DNA from 3 places in the Neobacillus sp. NPDC097160 genome. Region 3 is predicted to be linked to each of the others. Evidence: predicted binding sites of a transcription regulator. Region 3 holds the regulator's gene; each other region holds the start of a gene.

Evidence for each region. Region 3 encodes Rex, which represses fermentation and respiration genes when NADH is low (regulators of the CRP and FNR family bind a similar motif). Its sites were predicted from a motif close to TTGTGAAATATTTCACAA; they were not measured.
Region 1: the regulator Rex is predicted to act here: its motif matches at 2,788-2,805, upstream of ACIQXV_RS12500 (DUF438 domain-containing protein).
Region 2: the regulator Rex is predicted to act here: its motif matches at 2,899-2,916, upstream of ACIQXV_RS19285 (cytochrome c3 family protein).

What each region holds. Positions count from the first base shown of each region.
Region 1 is NZ_JBIWDU010000007.1:247,090-252,939, forward strand. Features, by position in the region: gene eutC (ethanolamine ammonia-lyase subunit EutC) at 1-669, opposite strand, end outside; gene ACIQXV_RS12495 (ethanolamine ammonia-lyase subunit EutB) at 688-2,046, opposite strand; gene ACIQXV_RS12500 (DUF438 domain-containing protein) at 2,273-2,677, opposite strand; gene ACIQXV_RS12505 (long-chain-fatty-acid--CoA ligase) at 2,881-4,473, opposite strand; partial or broken gene ACIQXV_RS12510 (hypothetical protein) at 4,794-4,868, shown strand; gene ACIQXV_RS12515 (hypothetical protein) at 4,913-5,614, opposite strand; gene ACIQXV_RS12520 (CotH kinase family protein) at 5,641-5,850, opposite strand, start outside.
Region 2 is NZ_JBIWDU010000014.1:21,573-27,422, reverse strand. Features, by position in the region: gene ACIQXV_RS19295 (tetratricopeptide repeat protein) at 1-217, opposite strand, end outside; gene ACIQXV_RS19290 (cytochrome c3 family protein) at 235-1,395, opposite strand; gene ACIQXV_RS19285 (cytochrome c3 family protein) at 1,422-2,795, opposite strand; gene secA (preprotein translocase subunit SecA) at 3,502-5,850, shown strand, end outside.
Region 3 is NZ_JBIWDU010000022.1:85,578-91,427, forward strand. Features, by position in the region: gene ACIQXV_RS25465 (MDR family MFS transporter) at 1-497, opposite strand, end outside; gene ACIQXV_RS25470 (cytoplasmic protein) at 508-1,215, opposite strand; gene ACIQXV_RS25475 (polymer-forming cytoskeletal protein) at 1,231-1,947, opposite strand; gene ACIQXV_RS25480 (YhbD family protein) at 1,960-2,583, opposite strand; gene ACIQXV_RS25485 (redox-sensing transcriptional repressor Rex) at 2,694-3,353, opposite strand; gene moaC (cyclic pyranopterin monophosphate synthase MoaC) at 3,388-3,885, opposite strand; gene ACIQXV_RS25495 (ABC-F family ATP-binding cassette domain-containing protein) at 4,056-5,850, shown strand, end outside.

The sequences.
Region 1 (5,850 bases), on a different contig from region 3:
CGGGCGTTCACCAATTAGAGAAATGACAACATCACAATTAGTGATGGACGCCAATTCATCCTGGATCCATACACGGCTTCTTTTAATAAAAACAGGTTCACCAAGGGAAATATTTTTCACCTGTAATCCTTGAACCAGTGCCGGCAGTAAATCCCGGATATTCGCTTCGACTCCAGTAGAACTAAGTCCATCCGAAACAATAATTTGTACTTGTTTGCCTTTTGAAAGATTCTTTTCAGCCCATTTTCTTGATGCATCATCAAGCTTCCGGCCACTATCTAAATTCATTAAATATTCATCCATCGATTCCGATTTTGACTGGAGGACTGGAAGGTTTAATTCTGATAAAAACTCCTTAGAAACCCCTCGAAAAACAGCGTCTTGCGCTGCAGCATGATCGATGCGGAAATCAAGGTATTCCCTTGTCTTCATGCGAGTTCCTGTCCGTCCAATTCCAATTCTTGCAGGTGTTATTGATTGTACCTTTTCAATTATTTCACCATCCATTGGACTGTTTACTCTTACGACCTTTTCTTTTTCGTATACTATACTCCGAATCATTTTTTCTACCTTTTCCTGGTAAATCGGTGTTGTTGACGGCCTTACATTTTTTAGTTCTGTTTTCCCTAATTCCTCCAGCACTTGTTTAACAATAGCTTGTATATCCATTATTGAATTCCTCCTTCCTTATTTAAAAATGGATAAATCTCCAGCTCGCTCGGTAAGGCGGCCATTTTCCATAATGCCCATTTTCTCCAACCACTGTTCAAACTCCCTTAATGGACGAAGACCAAGCATCTCTCTTAAGCTTGCATCATCATGATAGCTTGTATCTTGATAGCTAAGCATGACATCATCCCCGCCTGGTACACCCATATAGAAGTTTGCACCGGCAAGAGCAGTCAGCATACCGGCAATTTCCTGATCATTTTGGTCAGCTTGCATATGGTTCGTATAGGTTGGGGCAATCCCCATTGGAAGTCCATGTAATTTTCCCATAAAAAGATCCTCTAGATCCGCGCGAATTACTTGTTTACCATCATAAATTGTTTCCGGTCCTATGAAGCCTGAAACATTATTAACCATAAACGGTTTCCAGTGACGTGCATAGCCATAGGTTCTAGCTTCAAGTGTCTGCATATCAATCCCATGATGGGCATTAAGTGACACTTCCGATCCTTGCCCTGTTTCAAAATAAAGCTGATTCGGTCCCGCAGAGGTACCATATTTGGCCATAAGTTCATATGCCTCATCCAAAATGGCCCTTGAAACACCGAAATCATTATTAGCAGCTTGTGTCCCAGCAAGGCTTTGGAACATAAGGCCAATAGGCGCCCCTTTTCTCAAGGCTTGCATTTGTGTTGTAATATGAGCTAGGACACAGTTTTGCGTCGGAATTTCCCATTTTCGGATAAAATCATGTGTCATATGTAATATCCGTGAAACGGACTCAACGCTATCATTATTCGGGTTTACACCGATCACTGCATCACCGGAACCAAATGATAACCCTTCTTTCATTGATGCTAAAATTCCTTCAGGGTTATCGCTCGGGTGGTTTGGCTGGCAGCGAAATGCCAAACGGCCTTGTTCACCAATCGTTGTATTACAATGAGCAGTAGGTCTGATTTTTTGTGCGGCCATCACTAAGTCGATGCTTGACATTAGTTTTGCCACACCCGAAATCATCTCACTTGTTAATCCCTTGCTAATTCGGAATAAATCAGATGCATTTGTTTTGTGTGATAAGATAAATTCTCTTAATTCTCCAATTGACCAATTGGCTAATTCTTGATATATATATTGATTAAGATCATCATAAATAATTCTTGTTACCTCATCCTGTTCATACGGAATAACAGGATTCTCATAAATCTCCTTCAGTGTGAGCTCACTTAAAACGACTTTTGCTGCCATGCGCTCCAGATAAGACTGAGCAGCAATTCCCGCCATTTTATCCCCTGATTTTTCTTCACTTGCCTTTGCTAAGACCTCCTGAATCGAATGAAACTGGAACCTTATATTTTTTACCGTACATGTAAACATAGATTCTTCCCTCCTCATTATTGAAGATCCTTTCTATCGTGTTGAATTCACTTACTGGAAAGCGCTTGCATTAATGGATGCAGTAAACGACAAAAAGGCGCCCTACTCGTATAAGCCAATAGAATGACTTAACTTGTAAGGCGCCTTCACCCAGTATTTTCACTTGTTATCAATTATAACAAGGTGATAGGTGAAAAGATAGATTTTTTTTAGAGATAGAGTTATCTCATAAGCTATCTAAAAAAACTTTTTGCCATAAGTGAATTTGAATTTTCGTTTTAAGTAATTTTTCAATTTCTTGATTTTCAAGCTTAAAGGTATGAATCGGATGTCCCGGCTGATCTTCTGGCCTTATTGTTTTGTAGCTCTCTTTTTCGATTGAGCCATTAAAAAGGGCTGAGTGCTGGGAGTACAAGCGCTGTAGTTCAGCAGTAGAGATCCCTTCACCAAAATCATGCTGGAGCTGGGAAATTTCATCAACGGTTATTTTTCCTATAAAGGCATCGAAATGTGCCTTTACCACATCTAGATTTCTGCCGTTATGAGGGTCTTGAAAAATTTGCTTTAATATTGTTATGCGATCAGTATTTTTAGTCGTTAGTTGTTCACGGTTATTAATGAATTCACTCATATAAGGATTCTCCTTCATTGTTGCTACAAACTTTCGAATAAATTTCTCATTACTAACTTATCACTTCAAAAAGTGGTTGTTTGTGATATACATCATTAGTACGATTTTAAATGTGAAAACTTTAAGAACGCCTGAAATGAAAGATAAAATTGAAAAAGGGCAGTGACGTTTATCATCACTGCCCTTTCATTAAAATTCTCCTGTTAATTTACCTTCTTCGGGCCTTTCCAATACATTTCCCGTAAACGATATTTTTGTAGTTTTCCAGTAGCTGTTTTTGGTAAAGCTTCCACAAACTCAACAGCTTTTGGTGCTTTAAAGTGGGCCATGTTCGCACGGCAAAATTGAATAATTTCTTCTTCCGTCACGTTTGCACCGGGCTGCAACACGATGATCGCCTGTGGAACCTCGCCCCACTTTTCATCAGGAATGGCGATGACGGCAGTCTCCAAAACAGCCGGATGTTTATACAAAACACCTTCCACTTCTGTAGAAGAAATATTTTCTCCACCAGATATGATCAAATCCTTGGCACGGTCTTGAATTTCGATGAACCCATCAGGATGTGTGACAGCCAAATCGCCGGTGTGGAACCATCCATCCCTTACGGCAGCCGCTGTTGTTTGTGGATCCTTGTAATAGCCCGCCATCACAACATTACCGCGGGTAACGATTTCTCCAAGCTCTCTCCCATTCCATGCCACTTCCTCACCATCTTGATGAACGACCTTTGTTTCCCCATTAAAGGCAAGTTCAATTCCTTGTCTTGCCTTAATAGCTGCTTGTTCATTGGACGATTTTGCATCAAACTCTTTTTTCCACTCGCAATAAAGGATGAATGGAGAGGTTTCCGTCAAACCATATACGTGAATCATATTTAAGCCCAGAATTTCCTGTGCCTTTTGAATTAGAGCCGCTGCCGGCGGAGCTCCAGCTGTGGCCATGCGAGGGCTCGTCTTAATTTCAACTTCCTTCGCTTTTGGATCATTTACTAGCATATTCACAACAGTCGGGGCACCACATAACAGTGAAATATTTTTCTGTTCAAATAACTCGAGAATTAATGGCGGATCAACCTTTCGCAAACATACATGGGTGCCCCCGGCCGCCGTAATCGCCCAGACACCGCCCCAGCCATTTGCATGGAACATCGGTAATGTATGAAGATACACATCATCGGGTTTTACATTTAGATGATATAAGAAATTAGCAGCATTTAGATAATTCCCACGATGGGTTAACATAACACCTTTTGGATTTGAAGTGGTTCCACTTGTATAATTTAATGTTAGAAGCTGATTTTCATCGATTTCCACCTTCGGTAAATCGGCATTTTGGGGAGCATGCTGAAGAAAATCCTCATACTCAACACCGTTTAATGACGTTTGATGTCCTGGTACAGACACAATAATGATTTGTTCTAAGGAAAGTCGATCAACCATTTCCTCAATCGGAGCAGTAAATTCCTCGTCTACAATTAGCATTTTCGAGTCACTGTGACGGATAATGTACTCCAAATCATCTGCAATAAGACGGTAATTTAACGGAACCATTACCGCACCAAGCTGGCAAATACCATAGAAGCATTCCAACATATAATGGGTGTTAGGCAGCATCACTGCCACATGGTCCCCTTCTTCTACTCCAGCATGAAGTAACGCAGCAGAAAGCTGATCAACACGCTGTCCAAATTCTTGATATGTAAATTCTTTCTCGCCATCGATCACAGCCGTTTTTTGAGGATAATATTTGATCGCTCTCCGCTTCCAATCAAGTGGGGTTAAGGGTGTAAACATTATAATCAACTCCTTTTACTTTTTTGAAAATTCACTTTATAATTTCACCACTGTTTTGACAAAATCCTTTAAATTATTAAATTTTCTTACCTGGAAAGAGTTAGACTCATTCAATCTGTAAAACCCAATGGTGCCTGACACCCTTTTTAAGTCTGGCACTATTTTTACGTTGTTTTTGGACAATCTTTTTTTATATTGAGCAATTCCCCTATACAAATTGAACTACACCTACGTAGATTAATAGGAGAATAGGAGACGAGCTAAAACATATTGGTTATTGTCGGCGTCCTCCCTTTTCAAGAATAATAAGAGGTGAAAAAATGAGACAATTTTCTTCAGAGGATATTCGAAATGCTGCAGAGGAAGTCAAAAGATCCCGTCATGGAAAACATATGTTTAATGACCCAGGATCAAAAAAGAGAACACATCACAAAAGACATCATGGACCAAAACCACCTAAACATCGAAAAACTTCACGGAGAATTTCTTCAAAATCAACGCACCAAAATACCGGTCGCAGAAACACTTCTAGAAAACGCCCTACTTCCGTGAGGGTTACTTCTAGACAGAATACTTCCAGAAATCGCCCTACTTCCGAGAGGGTTGGGGTTACTTCTAGACGGAATACTTCTAGAAATCGCCCTACTTCCGTGGTGGTTACTTCTAGACGGAATACTTCCAGAAATCGCCCTACTTCCGTGAGGGTTAGTTCTAGACGCAATACCTCTAGAAATCGCTCTACTTCCGTGAGGGTTACTTCTAGACGCAATACTTCTAGAAATCGCCCTACTTCCGTAAGGGTTACTTCTAGACGCAATACCTCCAGAAGAAATACTTCAAGAAGGAATACTTCCAGAAGAAACACTTCAAGAAAAAATACTTCAAGAAGAAATACTTCAAGAAGAAATACTTCTAGAAAAAATACTTCAAGAAAAAATACATCAAGACGTAGCGGGTCCAGATGCTGTAATCGTTCACGGTTGAACAATAGCAGACAAGACAACTTTGGCTGGAGCGCAACACCAAATGATAATTTTGAAGTAGAAGGATATATTTTGGATGGTAACCTATGGAGACCTATTAGAAGATAGTTCTTTTTCTTGGAAAACGATCTAAAAACTAAAAGATGCCAATCAGGCATCTTTTAGTTTTGGTTTCCTTCTATTTCTATTCCAATTTTGTTAATTTTCTTTGTAAGTACATTCTTCTTTCCACTATATAATTGGAGATTACTTCGTACTCTTTATCAAAGTCTTCTATATTTAGTTTTTTATAGGGATCCTGTAACACATGCGGCCGGACCAGTTGTAACAGTTGTTCAACCTTAGGCATCATAAATTCTGTTGTAAATTGATGGTTCATTATTTCTTCGAGCAG
Region 2 (5,850 bases), on a different contig from region 3:
CTTCATAATAAGCAATTTGTTCGTCCATCCTGCTTTGGTCTTTATTCGTCCAAATAAATTTATCGCTGATAAAATAGCCGCCAATCAAGCTAATAAGCAACGCAGCAATGATAAGTGATAATCCCTGTAGTTTAGTAAAGTGGTCATTCTTTTTTTTCGTTCGTGTTTCCTTGGATGGTTCAGGCTTTTCTATCATTGGTAATTCTTGTGCTTCCATAAGTACCCTCCTCACAATTAATTTTTATGACAACTTGTGCAGGTTTTTTCGACATGGCAGGTATAGCATCTTGCTTCCGGTCTCTTAACATTATCGACAGGAATAGGGTGACCTTTACGCCAATTAGTAAGATGTTTCATCTGATGACAGGTTGAACAATTCACAGTGTTATTACTCGATGTATTTGTTCTATTAGAGTCGTGACACGTATAGCATTTTTGTTCGTTTTTACCGGCCTCTGTTCCATGATTACCGATAAATGTTTTCGTATGGCTTTCTGGCCGTATTTTATGGCAAGCTTGGCAAAATGTATTTTCCTTTGCATATGTGTGCTCGTTCTTAGTGGTTTTATCGCTATTTACCTGATTTAAATACTTATCAACTGTTGAAGCTTCCTCATATCCTTGCAGTGGTGCAGTTGACATGTACTTATGACATGAATTGCAATCCTTTAATTCAGTTTTGGCTACGATGCCATGTGTTTTTGTTTTAAAGTCCGCTTTTTTATGGCTCTTTGGAACCATCCCAGTCGTATGACAGGCACTGCACTCCGTTGTAATTTTTCTTGCGATATGACAATCCATGCATGTTTCCATCGCTGGCCGGGTAAATTTCAAATCCGCCATCGCTGCCTTTCCAACCTTGCTGTCCCATTTATCATAGTCGGTCTTAAAGGTCATGTTTCGATCGGCTATTTTGCCGTGGGCAACGCTGCTATGGCACTGTGTACATTTTATTTTTTTGTCTGAATGCTGCTTGTGGGGAATAATGATGTCCCCTGATGGTGTAAATTCACGTGTTGAAATATTATGACATTTTTCACATGCACTATCAGGAATTTCTTTTGGCATGCGGATTATGGCTGCCGTTGTATCCTCTTCATTTCGTAAATTCTTTATAACTCCGTCTGCTTTATCCTTCGCTATCTGCTTAATCCCTGGGTCGGTATGACAGTTTACACAATCCACCTCACTATGGGTAGAGGCTTTCCACGTAAAGACCTCAGGTTTCATCTCATGACACGATGAGCAAAACTCTGAGCTAGAGGTTGCCTTTAGCCCAGAGAACCCAAGTGAGAGGAAAACGACGATAAAAAACAGTGCGAGAGTCACAAATTTGATTAACTTATAACGATAACGAGGAGGGGCCGGCAGGTCGTGTTTGTGATCTTCATCCATAAAAGCGTCCCCCCAGATTTGATCTCTTAGTTTTTAACATCGTCTTTAAAGCCAGTTCGATGGCAATATTGGCAATAAACATCTGTTGGTGCTTTGTGCTCAGCAGCGTCAGCTTTTGGTTTTTCACGATCATGACAGACAAAGCATTCTGCTTTCATTTCATTTGTTTTTGCTTTGTCAGCATGACTTGTCAGCCATTGATTGCTTTCTCCATGACTATCAGGACGATCAGCGTGACAAGCGCTACAGAATTTATTCGTTCTTGCTTGTTCTTTAACAAGGGTCATATTAGGTACATATTTTGTCTTTTGATCACCCATTTTTAGCAGGGACATGATGTCTTCTTTTGGAATTTCTCTAACCCATTTAGAATCCTGGTGACAGTTCACACATTTATCTAGGTCTTTAACTGCTGTGGTGCCGTGATTATTGCTCCAATCGACATTTTTATGTGTTTTAGGAATTTCTGTTTGTTTATGGCATGTTTTACATTCCATCGAAATCTTAGCATCCTTTTTCTGCTTACCAATGGCTTGTAAAATGATTGCTTGGGTTTTTTCATCATGGACAGCAGCGTCTACTTCTTTACTTTCGCCCTCTTTTGCTGCTTCACCTGATGCTTCTTTTGTTTTTTCTTCGAGTTTTTTCTCCATTTCCTCCGGATTTGGCGGGACGTTATAGGCAACATCTTCCCACGGCTTTTCGCCATTATTTACTTTGTCATGACAGTCAATACATGATCCCATATTAGGTCTCAAGTATTTCTTTTCCATTAATTTTTCGGCAGTTTCCTTTGTCCAATGTCCACGGACTTCTTCTGTATTGATACCACGGCTAACGATTTTAGCGTGAACAACACCTGCGTGGCAGGAAATACAAGGAATGCCTTCTTCGATATGTCCTTTATGGTTAACCTTCAAGTCACCGGATGCTGTGACAAGGCGGTTCTTGGAGTGGCATTGTAAACAGTTTTCATTTGAAATAGCTTCTTCTTCGGTTTGAACAATTTGTTCAGGAACTCCAGTTACATGGTAGTACACTTCTTTCATCGATTTCATTTTGTGGGTTACCATATTGACGAACCCAGGTTTGATATGACATTGAACGCATGTAATGTTGCTGTGGGCGCTTGCTGTATACGTTGAATACTCTGGTGCCATTTCATGACAGCTAGCACAGAATGACGGCGAGTTGGTTAAGGAAAGTACTCCATATCCCCCGCCGAAAACAACGATACAGCCAACAAGTGACACGAATAGTAATTTCCACCTGTTAACCGGGTTCTTCCAGTCTATACCTCTGAATTTCTGCCATAGTCCACGAATCAGGCCAACTTTTTTTCTATCTTCTCTCGTTTCGGGATCTTTATCTTTATCTTTCTTTTTCCCCCAAATGGCCACTTAACTCACCCTTCCCATTTTGGTTTCTTTCTCTATTTATGTTCCATATTAACCTCTCTAAAGGTAGTATCTAACATTGTGAGAGTATATTCCAATGTACAATTTGTGAATATTTTTTCATACAGACAAAAGTCCCGCTTTCCCCTAATAACAACATAAAAACGTTGTTATTAAAGGGATAGATTACTACTATTCATATAGTGTAAACAAAGAAATAAATGTATCTTTATGCGAAATATCAGATATTCATTCATTCAATATTCAGTTTTATTGCCATGTCATTCGACTGAATTGTATTCTCAGATAAAATGCCATAAGTCTGTCATATTTGACAAAAAATCGAACATTCGATAACGGTTTAAAAGTTCGTTGATATATAATAGTAGAATGACAATTTTTGCTCCCTTGCTTCCATTGTTGTCACTGTAATGTGGAAATGGTAAGATGATAAGGGAAATTATCGAATATTTTTGACAAGAAAAGCGCAAGCGCCCTGGTCAGCGGCGTATGGCCTGGAGCGCTCCAACTGAAATAAAGGAAACACGAAGAGCCGGAGGCGATTCGATGTTGACTTATCGTAGGGCGGAGAGCGAAGGACACTAGCCGCTAGGGCACTGGAGCTGGACATTTCTCAAAGTCAAAATTTATACTTTCTTATTTTTAAAAAAGTGATTTTTTAGTCTCGATAAAAAGGAGCGTTCATCAGATGATGGGGATTTTAAATAAAGTATTTGATCTGAACAAACGCGAGCTGAAAAGGTTAGACAAGCTTGCAGCGAAAATTGATGTCCTTGCAGCTGAAACAGAAAAGTTAACAGACGATCAGCTTCGAGAAAAAACAGAAGAGTTTAAGGCCCGTTATCAAAAGGGCGAAACATTGGATGACCTTCTTGTTGAAGCATTTGCGGTTGTCCGCGAGGGAGCCCGACGTGTGCTTGGCTTATATCCGTACCATGTTCAACTGATGGGGGGTATTTCTCTCCATGAAGGGAACATTTCCGAGATGAAGACCGGGGAAGGTAAAACGTTAACCGCAACCATGCCGGTTTATTTAAATGCCCTCTCGGGTAAAGGTGTTCACGTTGTTACGGTCAACGAATACTTGGCAAGCCGTGACGCGACCGAAATGGGTGAACTATATCAATTTTTAGGACTTACGGTTGGCTTGAATTTGAACAGCATGGATAAGGATGAAAAGCAAGCTGCCTATGCCTGCGATATTACGTACGGTACAAATAACGAATTTGGCTTCGATTACCTTCGTGATAACATGGTTCTTTATAAAGAGCAAAAGGTCCAGCGCCCGCTTTTTTATGCGGTTATTGACGAGGTTGACTCGATTTTAATTGACGAAGCTCGGACCCCGTTGATTATTTCCGGCTCAGCGCAAAAATCGGCTGTTCTTTATATCCAAGCAAATGCCTTTGTGCGGATGCTGACAAAGGATACCGACTATACGTATGATGAAAAAACGAAGGGCGTTATGCTGACAGAAGAAGGCATCAGCAAAGCTGAAAAAGCTTTCGGGATTGAAAACCTTTTTGATATGTCGCATGTGACCTTGAACCATCATATTAACCAGGCGTTAAAAGCGAATGTCAGCATGCACCTCGATATCGATTATGTCGTGCAGGAAGGCGAAATTGTCATTGTTGACCAGTTTACTGGGCGTTTAATGAAAGGACGCCGTTACAGCGAAGGCTTGCACCAGGCGATTGAAGCGAAAGAGGGCCTCGAAGTTCAAAATGAAAGCATGACGATGGCAACGATTACGTTCCAAAACTATTTCCGTATGTATTCAAAATTAGCCGGTATGACGGGTACCGCTAAAACGGAAGAGGAAGAATTCCGTAACATTTATAATATGAATGTTATCGTGATTCCTACGAACAGACCCATTGCCCGTGATGACCGCGCCGATTTAATTTACTCTACGATGGACGGCAAGTTCCGCGCCGTTGTCGAGGATATTGCGGAACGAAATCAAAAGGGGCAGCCAGTACTTGTTGGTACAGTTGCGATTGAAACATCTGAGTTAATTTCAACCTATTTATTCAAAAAACGTATTCACCACAATGTCTTGAACGCGAAAAACCATGAACGCGAAGCTGAAATCATTGCCGAAGCAGGCCACAAGGGCTCCGTAACGATTGCGACCAATATGGCCGGCCGTGGTACAGACATTAAACTAGGTGAAGGTGTCATTGAACTTGGCGGCCTTGCGGTTATTGGTACCGAACGCCACGAAAGCAGACGGATTGATAACCAGCTTCGCGGACGTTCCGGTCGTCAAGGGGATCCTGGTGTCACACAGTTTTATTTATCAATGGAAGATGAGCTGATGCGCCGCTTTGGCTCAGACAATATGAAAGCGATGATGCAAAAGCTTGGAATGGATGATTCCCAGCCAATTCAGAGTAAGATGGTATCTCGTGCTGTTGAATCTGCGCAAAAACGCGTCGAGGGCAACAACTTCGATGCCCGTAAACAGCTGTTGCAATATGACGACGTTCTTCGTCAGCAGCGTGAAATTATTTACTCCCAGCGTGATGAAGTGTTAGAATCTGAAAACCTTCGCGAAATTGTTCAAAAAATGATTCTTAACTCGATTCAGCGTAATGTTGATGCCCATGCATCACGTCATGAGGATGAGGAAGAATGGAACCTCCAGGCGATTGTCGAATATATCCATGCCACCCTTCTTCATGAAGGTGACATTACCGTGGATGACCTTAAGGGCAAAGATCCAGAGGAAATCGTCGATGCCATTTACGCAAAAGTGCAGGAGCGCTACGAGGAGAAGGAACAAATCCTTTATCCTGATCAAATGCGCGAATTTGAAAAGGTTGTGACACTAAGGGCAGTTGACTCTAAGTGGATTGATCATATTGACGCAATGGATCAGCTGCGTCAAGGAATTCATTTACGTGCATATGGACAAATCGATCCGCTTCGTGAATACCAGCATGAAGGCTTCGCAATGTTTGAAGCGATGATTCAATCGATCGAGGATGAGACAGCCATGTACATTATGAAGGCTGAGATTCGCAACAAT
Region 3 (5,850 bases):
AAAATCCAATGCCAGCTGATATGGTCAGTAATATAAGCCCCTAATAACGGTCCAAAGATACTCGACAGCCCAAAAACGGCGCCGAACAAGCCGCCCATTTTCCCGCGCTTTTCAGGAGGAAAGAGGTCGAACATAATCGTAAACGCAATCGGCACGAGTGCGCCGCCGCCAACCCCCTGAATAGCACGGTAAATGCTTAATTGTGTAATCGTCTCCGCTGTGCCGCATAGGACCGAACCTGCCATAAACAATAGTAATCCAAAAATAAAGAATCGTTTCCTCCCATACATATCTGATAACTTACCGAAAATCGGCATCCCCGCCATTTCCGCCACCATGTAGGCTGAAACTACCCAGACAAAGCTCTCCAACCCGCCAAGATCACCGACAATCGTCCCCATTGCCGTAACCACAATCGTGTTATCCATCGATGCCATCAATATACTCAATAATAACCCTGCAACAACCAACCCTAATTTACTTTCCTTCGCTACCATAAATCCCCCTCTATATCTTTTCCGACATTTTCACAGTTGAATTCTTATCCTGGATAAAATCTGTCGAATATTCTACCCGGCCAATTTGACAGCCTGAGCCGATTTTGACAAGGTTTCCCCTGATGATATCCGCCTTCGTATTTTCAAGAAAAACCTCATCCCCTTCAATCACCTTCACAACAAGTGATCCCTCATCCTTTACAAACGGAAGCAGTGCCGTTTTTCTTTTAATCGTGATTTTCTCACCGCCGATCTCCTCTGCCGTGCTGTCGCCAAAACGCAAGCCAATATTGATCGTGTCCGCATTTAGGAGACCTTTGATTTCGAATCCGCCACTTAACTCGAATTTCTCATATTCGACATCACCGCCCACGGAAATACTGCCCTTAATATTTGCCACTTCGCCGTAAAGCTGCTCACCCACCTCAAGCGTGCCAAGAATCTTCATTTTTTTCAATGCAGCCTTTCCATCGATGGACAGCGTCCCCATCACCAGCATGTCACCAGACTCCATATCCCCCTTTACTTCCGATTCACCGATCACTTTTACCGATCCTGCTTTCACATCCGCCAATGTCTCACTCGTTCCGTAAACATGAAACGATGTGCATTCGACATTACTTTCAATCGTCCCTTCTCCGCGGATGCTTACCTTATCGTAACTGCCGCCTGGGTAATTGCCCGATCCATTTACCGTCAGATTTTGACCCTTTTTCATTTCTATTTCCCCCTTTTACACTTTTCTGGACTCTTTTACAATGGCCTTTTTATCTACTGTAAGCTCGCCTGTATATTCCACGAGACCAATTTCACATTTAGCCCCGATCGTAATATGATTGCCACGGACAACAGCTGCCTTTGTATTTTCCAATTCAATTTTGTCCCCTTCGATACATTCTGTTTCCAACTGTGTTTGCATAAAAGTCTTGAATAATCCCATTAATGGGGCTTTGTGTGTAACGAGAATCGTTTGCCCGCCTATTTCCTTTGCCTTACACTCTCCGAAAATTTTAATATCCACGTGATCAGCATTTAAAAGCCCGCCAATCCTAAATATGGATTCCGCATTAAACGTTTCGGCTTCACAATCCCCTTCGACCGTAAGCCTGCCTTTAATTTTGATTTCCTCTGCCTTTACCCTTCCACCGATAGTCGCTTTTCCCGCCACCTTGAAATGATCCACATAGAGGTTATTTTCAATTTTCGCTGTTCCATCCACTGTTAACATTTTGCATTCGAGATTCCCTTTAATTTTTCCGTTTCCGTTAACCTTCGCTTTATTCGTCATGACATTCCCGTTGACCATACCCGAACCATGACATTCAAATACTACACACTCTATATCGCTGTTAACTGTTCCTTTTCCATTGATAGTTACATGGTGAAATTCCCCGCCGTTTGCTGACCCAAAGCCGTTAAGATTCAGGTCTCCCCTTTTTTTCGTATCCATGGTCATTCTCCTTTATAATAGTTTCGCTTTCATCTCTTCCATACATTTCACAAGAGAAAGCTGCACAACGATTTTCGTTCCCTGTTCAAACTTTATTTCCTCCGTATTTATGAGTAAAAAGCACGATGAAACCCCCAATTTTCTTGTCAGCACGATTTCCCCGTTTTTCTGTTTGATTAATCCCCTATTATCCTTTACGACTTGAAGCAGCATTTTCCCTTCATCTAGGTTAATTTCCCCGGATTGCAGCAGCTTCTCTAATACATAGACTTCAAGAATTCTTGAAAAATCAAAATGTGATCCGCCCTTTTCATGCTCAAGATATAAGTCCATAACCGCACCCGAAACAATGTTACGTTTTACTAGTTCATCATTAGTGAAATGTAACTCTGTTACATTAGGAGAAAACATATCTGCCAGTTCATCCAAGGAAAGATTCTCTTTCATCGTCTGAATCTTGTCGATCCGTTCTAAGATCTTTTCTTTTGGAAAAAATGTTTCCTGGCCCGTAAACGTTGACTTTCGAACAAACCATTCCTCTGGAATGAGATCCTTTCGTTTCCAGCGATATAGCTGTCCGTACGAAATCCCTGCCATATCCAATAAATCCTTTTTAGAAATTAACTCCTCGCTCATTAGTAAAAACCCCTTTCTGTCTTATAATGTAACATAACACTGTTACGCATGTAAAGACTGAAAATAAAAAAAGGGCTATTCACCACTTTCTGTGAATAACCCACTTCAACTTATTCTTCTATTTCCTCTGTCTCTGTCGGATAATGCTTTAAAAAGTAAATGAGTGATTGCAGTTCTACTGCTAAGTCGATATGATGAACCCGAATGGACGGAGGGACATTTAATCTTGCCGGGGTAAAGTTTAATATCCCTTTCACATCAGCTTTCACAAGTCGGTCGGTAATCATCTGTGCTACGGGAGCCGGAACGGTTAGAATCGCAACTGATATTTGTGCATCCGTCAGCACCTTTTCCAATTCATCCATATTGTAAACCGGTACCTCGCGGATTTTGGTTCCCATTTTTGCCGGATCGACATCGAAAGCACATTCTATTTTTGTGTTATTATTTTTTAAAAAATTATAGTTTAAAAAGGCCGTACCAAGATTACCTACGCCAATTAACGCAACCTTTGTTAATTCATCCTGGTCGAGTGTTTTACGAAAGAAGGTTAGTAAGTAATTGACATTGTACCCATAGCCTTTTTTCCCTAATGCACCGAAATACGAAAAATCGCGGCGAATCGTTGCCGAATCGACCTTAACCGCTTCACTTAATTCCGCAGATGAGACCCTTTGCTTGCCGGAAGTATGCAGGTTTTTTAAAAATCGATAATAGAGGGGCAGCCGTTTGGCTGTCGCCTGTGGTATCTTCATCGTTTCATTACTCATAATCTCCCACACCCCTTTAAATTTTAGTTAACGATCATTTCACTTGTTCAGTTCGCTTAAAGTCACCATTTTTTCCGCCCGTTTTCTCAACTAAATAGGTCGGTCCAATGACCATGCCTTTATCGACTGCTTTACACATATCATAGACGGTTAAAGCACAAGCTGAAGCGGCTGTTAACGCTTCCATTTCCACACCCGTGTTCCCTTTTGTTTTAACCGCTGCAGCAATTTGTAATTGATAATTTTCTTGCTGACCCTTTTCCCATGAAAAGGAGATATTTACCCCTGTTAAGGGAATTGGATGACACATCGGAATGAGATCCCAAGTCTTTTTAGCCGCCATGACTGCCGCAACCTGAGCTACTGCTAAAACATCACCTTTTTTCATGTCATGATTGGTTATTTTTTCAAAAATTTCTTTACTAACCGTTATGCTGGAATGAGCCAGAGCGGTACGTGCCGTTTCCAGTTTGTCGCTGACATCGACCATCTTTGCTCTGCCTTCTTTATTAAAATGAGTAAATTCTACCATAAAAAATATCCTCCTATCCAAAAATAATACACTATTTTTCCTTTTATGTGTGTGAAACTTTGAACTTTTTTATCTGAGTAAAGACATCGCCTGATACTGAAAGACTAGCGCTTTATTGCCGACATTCCCTTTATACGGTACACTACTAGTATGTACAGAGGTGAATAAAGATGATTTTGTTGCAGGTTAATCAACTACAAAAATATTATGGCGCTGACCTTATTTTATCGAATATAAAGCTAGAATTACAAACGCGGGACCGAGTTGCCCTCGTCGGTCGAAACGGCGCTGGAAAATCGACATTATTGAAGATTATTGCCGGCCACTTGTCACATGATGGCGGTGAGATTATCAAGCCAAAAGAAGTGACGATCGGCTATTTAGCGCAAAATACCGGCCTTGAATCTAATTTGTCCATTTGGGAAGAAATGTTGACTGTCTTCGAACCGCTTCGCACGATGGAAAAATCACTGCGCAATCTGGAAGTGCAAATGGCCGATCCTAATGTGTTCGAAAACACGGTGAAATACGAGAGAATTATAAAAGAATATGATCAGCTCCAAGTGCAATTTAAGGAACAGGGAGGCTATCAATACGAAGCAGATATGCGCTCCGTCCTGCATGGGTTAAATTTTCTCGAAAGTTCCCTAATGATTTCTAGTTTAAGCGGCGGACAGAAAACCCGGCTAGCCCTTGGCAAGCTGCTGTTAACGAGACCCGATATCTTAATTCTGGACGAGCCCACAAACCATCTGGATATTGATACCCTATCATGGCTCGAGCAATACTTGCAGGGCTATGATGGCGCGATTTTAATTGTTTCCCATGACCGCTATTTTTTAGATAAGGTTGTTACACAGGTCTATGAGGTATCACGAAAGCAAATCGCGCGGTTTACGGGTAATTATAGTTCTTACCTTGAACAAAAAGCCGCTAATTATGAGCGCGACATAAAACTTTATGAAAAGCAGCAGCAAGAAGTCGATAACCTAAAGGACTTTATCCAACGGAATTTAGCGCGGGCCTCGACGACAAAACGAGCACAAAGCCGCCGGAAAAAGCTTGAAAAAATGGAGATTATGGACCGTCCGCTTGGTGACGAAAAGTCTGCGACGTTCTCGTTTGAAATTGAAAAACAAAGCGGGAATGACGTTCTAACGGTAGACTCACTAGAAGTTGGTTATGATGGTGACAAGGTTTCTGAGGATATCACCTTTCGCGCCTATAAAGGGGAAAGTATTGCCCTTGTTGGTCCCAATGGAATCGGTAAATCGACACTGTTAAAAACGATTATTAAAAAACTGCCAGCACTTGCCGGTTCGATTTTTTACGGAACAAATCTCGCAATTGGTTATTATGACCAGGAGCAGGCAGAATTAACCTCCAATAAACGCGTCTTGAATGAACTTTGGGACGATTATCCGTTAAAAAGTGAAAAAGAAATTCGGACGGTTTTAGGGAACTTCCTTTTTTCCGGTGATGATGTTTTAAAAATCGTTTCTACTTTAAGCGGTGGTGAAAAAGCACGGCTGGCTCTGGCTAAGCTGATGCTGGAGAAAGCGAATGTATTAATTTTGGACGAGCCAACCAACCACCTTGATTTGGATAGCAAGGAAGTTCTAGAGAATGCCCTGATTGATTACCCCGGGACGATTTTATTCGTCTCGCATGACAGATATTTCATTAACCGGATCGCCACAAAGGTTTTGGAGCTTAGCCGTCATGGCAGTGTAGAGTATCTAGGTGATTATGACTATTATCTAGAAAAGAAATTGGAGCAGAAAGAACTAGCGGCACTAGCCCTCGCTGCATCTACAAAAACGGCTGCTGAAAAGGAAGTTCTAGACAAAAATAGTTATCAACAGGATAAAGAAAGCAAAAAGCTTGAGCGGCAGCGTAAAAGAAAGTTAGAAGAGATGGAATTACGAATTGAAGAGCTCGAGGAACAAATTCAAGCGTACGAGC